DNA from 2 places in the Bacillus sp. VA13 genome. Region 1 is predicted to be linked to the other one. Evidence: predicted binding sites of a transcription regulator. Region 1 holds the regulator's gene; the other holds the start of a gene.
The links. The regulator NrdR, encoded in region 1, represses ribonucleotide reductase genes. The targets are predictions, from matches to a motif close to AACACNATATATNGTGTT.
Positions count from the first base shown of each region.

Region 1 (3,153 bases):
CTGAAGTAACGGCTGAAGAGGTAAACGAGGCATTTAAACGGGCTGCCAAAACTTCGATGTACGGCGTTCTTGATTATTCAGATGAACCGCTCGTTTCGACTGACTATAATACAAATCCGCATTCAGCGGTCATTGACGGGCTTACGACAATGGTAATGGAAGACAGAAAAGTAAAGGTGCTCGCATGGTATGACAACGAATGGGGCTACTCATGCAGAGTCGTTGATCTGATCCGCCATGTAGCGGCACGAATGAAACATCCGTCTGCTGTATAAAATAAGGTCATGGACGCATTTTGAAGAAAAAACCCTTAACAGCATATTTCTGAAAAAACGCACCTTGCAAATTAGACTTAAACACAGTATACTATTTTTCGTGAACTTCTTGCTTGAGACTGTTTCGGAATTACTTAAAGGGTTAGGACCTCTCCGGACTAACTTTCCCCCGTGGTAAATGGCCGACCCAGTTGTTGGAATTTCACTTTTTAATTCTTGTTAAGGGGGGTCCATGACTATGGAAACAATGGGGCGTCACGTTATCTCCGAGCTATGGGGATGCGATTTTGATAAGCTGAATGACATGGATTTTATTGAAAAAACGTTTGTAAATGCTGCTCTAAAATCAGGTGCTGAGGTGCGCGAGGTTGCATTTCACAAATTTGCACCGCAAGGCGTAAGCGGAGTTGTGATTATTTCTGAATCACACTTAACAATTCACAGTTTTCCTGAGCACGGATATGCGAGCATTGATGTTTATACTTGTGGAGACTTAGATCCTAATGTCGCTGCTGATTACATCGCAGAGGCATTACATGCTGATACAAGAGAAAACATTGAAATACCAAGAGGAATGGGGCCTGTGCAAATTAAACAGGCGCAAGCGAAAGTACTATAGTAAACACGAACACAAAGGGAGCTGAAGCTAGAAAGCCATTTTGCGCTTTTTAGCTTATGCTCCTTTTATTTTTATAAAGAAACAAGGGTGGTCCAGCTTTTTCTTTTTTCGTTTTTTTTGTAAAATAAGAAAGAGATTTTCACAAACCACCAGATGCTGTAGACACAGCTTTACACAACGGCTCTCCCGACAGATGCTTTCACATCTATTTTAAAAGGCGGAGGCTGCCGAAAATACATTGCAGGGAACGAAATAGTTGGGAGCTGATTTTATTGAAATGTCCTTCATGCCAGCATAACGGAACGAGAGTCCTCGATTCACGGCCTGTGGATGACGGAAAATCGATTCGCCGAAGACGCGAGTGTGAATCCTGCCACTACCGGTTTACGACCTTTGAGAAAGTGGAGGAAACCCCGCTCATCGTCGTGAAAAAAGAAGGTGTGCGTGAGGAATTCAGCAGAGAAAAAATGCTGCGCGGCCTCATAAAAGCATGTGAAAAAAGACCTGTTTCACTCAAAACGCTTGAAGACATGTGCTTTGATATTGAAAAAGAACTTCGCAATCAAGGCTGCTCTGAGGTGAAAAGCGAGCTCGTCGGAGAAATGGTGATGGACCGGCTGGCTAAGATTGATGAAGTCGCATATGTACGGTTCGCGTCAGTCTATCGGCAGTTTAAAGATATAAACGTCTTTATCGATGAATTAAAAGATTTAATAAAGAAAGAGCGTTAAAAGAGCTAAGAGGATTCTTCTAGCTCTTTTCTCATGTGCAAAATTGGCATTTGATAGATATGAGAAACGGTGTAAAATGAAAGGTAGAAACAAATTCGGAAGGTTTGAGAATGTATGGCTGACTATTGGAAAGATGTACTGCCTGTAGATCCGTATGTGGTCAAAAGCAGATCGATGCTGCAGGATATAGACAGACAAATTATTACACAACTGTATCAGCCCTTAATCGGCCCTGTTGCATTCTCTCTTTATATGACATTGTGGGGAGAGCTTGAACAAAACCGTCTGTGGGGCGGAGAGTCCACACATAGACAGCTGATGGGGATGACACAGTCTAACTTAAAAACGATCCATCAGGAACAGGGGAAGCTCGAAGGCATCGGATTGCTAAAAGTATATATGAAGGAATCCGAGCGGCAGGAGCGCCTCTTTATATATGAACTCCTTCCGCCGCTCAGGCCAAATGATTTTTTTGAAGACGGAATGCTGAATGTTTTTCTGTACAATAGAGTCGGAAAAACAAAATATCAGCAATTAAAACAATTTTTCACGCACCCGGCCATTTCAGAAGATGCGAAGGACATTACGCGGCCGTTTAATCATGCGTTTGAATCGCTGCAGCCGAGTGAATGGAAGCTCACATCTGATATGGAGGAAACGGTGAAACTTGCGCAGGGCACAGAGTATACTTCTGTCGGACAGGCACCGTCCTACACCATAACGGAGGATGTGTTTGATTTTGATTTGTTTTTAGCGGGACTTTCTGAGACGATGATTCCGAGAAAAGCAATGACTCAGCAGGTGCGGGACACAATCAAAAAGCTTTCTTATCTGTACGGCATAGATCCTTTGCAAATGCAAAATGTCGTGATGAGCGCGATTGATGAGCGTGACGTCATTACGACGGAGGCTTTAAGAAAAGCGGCAAGTGACTGGTATCAAATCGAAAGAAACGGACAACTGCCTGACTTAGTGGAAAAAACACAGCCGGTGCATCTGCGTGAAGGCGAAAAACCGGCGGAAGGGGATTCGCTGGACGGGAAACTGATCGCATTGCTTGAGGCGATTTCTCCGAAGAAGCTTCTGCAGGACATTGCCGACGGAACTGAGCCGTCAAAAGCTGATCTGAAAATCATAGAAGAAATTATGTTTGAACAGAAGCTCGAGCCAGGCGTTACAAATGTGTTAATTTATTACGTCATGCTGAAAACCGATATGAAGCTGTCGAAAAACTATATCCAAAAAATCGCGTCGCATTGGGCGCGCAAAAAGGTAAAAACGGTCAGAGAAGCGATGAAGCTCGCGATAGAAGAAAACCGCCAATACCTTGAATGGGCTGAAGGGAAAGCAAATCAGCCATCAAAACGAAACTCAAAAGTGATTCGCGAAGAAAAACTTCCTGACTGGATGAAAGAAAAGGAAACAGCATCCGATTCAGAATCCGGACAGCAGAAGCTGCAACCTCAGGATTTGGAAGAACAGAAGAAAAAGATGATGGAAGAGATGCAAAAACTGAAAAAATACTCTG
Region 1 covers NZ_JBVQPP010000001.1:1,380,815-1,383,967, reverse strand. Annotated here, with positions in the region: gene AC0C66_RS07200 (glyceraldehyde-3-phosphate dehydrogenase) at 1-275, shown strand, start outside; gene speD (adenosylmethionine decarboxylase) at 514-894, shown strand; gene nrdR (transcriptional regulator NrdR) at 1,167-1,625, shown strand; gene dnaB (replicative helicase loading/DNA remodeling protein DnaB) at 1,740-3,153, shown strand, end outside.

Region 2 (3,153 bases), 1.0 Mb from region 1:
TGAAGAAACCTGAGATGCCTGCAGCACTTCAGAGCAAAGGTTAGAAAATTTCACCTTGGAAATATGGTTATTTGCATGCACTTTATTCACGTTATCTTGGAACATGATGTATGGATAGCCTGATTCAGAGCGAAGCATCGCCAGTTTTTCAAGCAATTTCCGCGGGTTGATCTTTTCCTTTTTCACCCGAGGGTTGTCGACAAACTTGTCGTACATTTCGTTCATATCCATCTCATCCATGTGCTGGCCGTACTCTTTATAAATCGTGTGCGGATAAAATACGTAAGCCGCTTTGTCTTCACGTGCAAGCTCAACGAACTTATCCGGAATGACAACACCGATAGATAGCGTTTTGACACGCACATCTTCATCCGCTGAAATCTTTTTCGTATCGAGAAAATCATTGATATCGCGGTGGAAAATGTTTAAGTACGCCGCGCCAGATCCTTGTCTTTGCCCCATTTGGTCAGCATAACGGAACGCGTTATCTAGAAGCTTCATGACGCCTACAACGCCTTTTGTGGCGTTTTCAACATCTTTAATGGCTTCACCTTTCGCGCGAAGCTTGGACAGGTTAAGAGAAACCCCGCCGCCCAGTTTAGAAAGCTGCATAGAGATATCGATCGCTCTTGAAATATCGTTTAATGAATCATTGACTTCGAGCAGGAAGCAGCTCACAAGTTCTCCGCGGCGTTTTCTGCCGGCGTTCAAAAATGTCGGTGTGCTCGGCTGGTATTCCTGATTGATCATCAGGTTCACATATTCTTTTGCTTTCTCAGTGTCGCCGTTTGCGAAGAACAGCGCAACAATTGAGATCCGGTCCTCATAACGCTCGAGGATTCTTTTTTTGTCATTCGTTTTCAAAGCATAGTCATTATAGAATTTAAACGCACTCATGAAGGAAGGAAAACGAAACTTCTTAGCGTAAGCTGTCTTAAACACTTCTTTAATGTCTTCAAAAGAATAAAGGCTTAAGAATTCCTCTTCGTAGTATTGGTTTTCAATCAAATAATCCAGCTTCTCTTTTAAATCGTGAAAGTAAACTGTGTTTTGATTGATATAGTCTACAAAATAGCTATGTACAGCCTCTTTATCCTTATCAAACTGGAATTTTCCATCTTTTTGGATCATGATTTCGTTATTTAACTGGATCCATTTTGGCACTTGATTTTGTGACAACTCTTTCTACCTCCTGAGTAAACAATTCAACGTCTTTAGATGTGCCGCTGAGTTCAAATTTGTGCAAGATCGGCACCTGATATTGTCTTGAAATGGTATCGGCGCTTTTTGCAAAGTTATCGCCCCATACTTTATTGCCGCTCGCAGCGACTCCTAATAAAAGATGGGCGTATTTTTCGAGAAATGATTGTGTTGATGCCGGTACCTGACCGAAGTTTGTCGTGTAGGTGACCAAAACAAACGGAGTGTCCAAGTGATCAATTTCGTCCACCTTGCGTATCTGCTGAAAGCCTGTTTTATTCACAAACCGCTGAACATTCCCTGTTTTCGAATCAAATATGATTTGTACCACGTTTATCACGACCTATCAAAAAATATGAATCTCTCATCACTAACACTATATATAGTATACTATCCTCTATCAAAAACACAATATATAGATTTGTTTTTATGAAAAATTCATATTTTGATCAAATCAGGCAAATGGGCAGACTCATTAGGGCCCAAAAAAGAGAGCAGAACGAGAATCATCTCTCGTCCTACTCGGGGTGTCGTTTTTAAGCCGATGTATATCATAACATGAAAAAAAACTGCTTAGTAGTCTAGATTTTTTTTTCTTAAGCTATCACAGCATTTTTCGCTCTCAACTGTTTCTTCTATTTCAACATCCGCACCGATCTCTTCTAAAACCGCCTTCAAAGCGCTGATAATTGACGCTTCTCTGACTAATTCTTTTCCGTTCACAATGATGCTTGTTCCGTATTCATAGCAAGAATCATCTTCGCAAATTTCTTCCCAATGATTCACGATCACTTTATGCTTCATTTTTTCACCCTCTGTTTGATCTGTGTCTGTATTTAGTTTAGCGGGTAGCATCCGCTTTGTAAATTCGGATGCTTGTGAATTTTATTCAAGCTCATCATCCGCGTATTCTTTCTTCAGCTTTACCTCATTGCGGGACTCATTATACTCATAAATTTTGATATAGCCGTCCTCCACAACGCCAAAATGATTATGTTCAAGCGGGAACGAGGTTGGCTGAGGCGTTTCATAGTCTGAATTGCCGCTGTCTGTTTCAATGATGGTTTCTTGGTTCCCGCACGCCCCGAACAGTAAAAACACAGCTATCCACACAAGCGCAATCCTGATTCGTCTCAGTTCTGCTTCACTTTCAAACAAGGTCGCGTCACTCCCAGATTGTGATTTTTACATGATATTCAAGTTAGTCTTGCATATGTTGATTTCATAAAAAAAGACCGTGCCTTGGCATGGTCTGCTTACAAAAAAGCTTGGAACGGAAGTGGATCAATTTTAAAAAATGGCTGCCGGGATTCCCCCGACAGCCTCCCCATGCCTTGACATGGTATGTTTTGATCTATTCGAGTTCAAGCTGGACGTTTTTTTGCGGCGCAAACGTTGAGATCGCATGTTTATATATAAGCTGCTGCTTACCTTCCGATTCCAGCAATACGGTAAAGTTATCAAAGCCTTTCACCTGGCCACGCAACTGAAAGCCATTCAGCAAAAAAACAGTGACATACGTATTTTCTTTCCGGATTTGATTCAAAAACTGATCCTGAATATTAATCGGTTTCATGTTTCGTCCTCCTTGATTCTCTATATCATACAGTTTCGATTAAAGTTCGAGTTTTCCTGCTATATGTGTGAAAATTTCCTTTTTTTTCAGCTCCATATCAACGGGCGGTGTCATATCGAACCAGGTAACCTGCATTTTGTTGCGAAACCACGTCAGCTGGCGTTTCGCATACCGCCTTGAGTTCTGCTTTAGCTGATCGACGGCATCAGAAAGTGTCACAAAACCGTCAAAATATGCATATAGCTCCTTATAGCCTATCGCCTGTATCGATTGACAGTCTCTCACGTTCCTGTCGTAGAGGCGTTTCACTTCTGGAAGAAGACCTGCCTCCATCATCATATCGACCCGCTGATTAATTCTTGCGTAAAGCGTGTCTC
Region 2 covers NZ_JBVQPP010000001.1:334,510-337,662, reverse strand. Annotated here, with positions in the region: gene nrdE (class 1b ribonucleoside-diphosphate reductase subunit alpha) at 1-1,179, opposite strand, end outside; gene nrdI (class Ib ribonucleoside-diphosphate reductase assembly flavoprotein NrdI) at 1,139-1,531, opposite strand; gene AC0C66_RS01400 (hypothetical protein) at 1,774-2,004, opposite strand; gene AC0C66_RS01395 (YmzC family protein) at 2,086-2,358, opposite strand; gene hfq (RNA chaperone Hfq) at 2,555-2,776, opposite strand; gene miaA (tRNA (adenosine(37)-N6)-dimethylallyltransferase MiaA) at 2,816-3,153, opposite strand, start outside.
Region 2: nrdI (class Ib ribonucleoside-diphosphate reductase assembly flavoprotein NrdI) is a predicted target of NrdR. The motif match lies at 1,573-1,590, and genes of this name have one in related genera.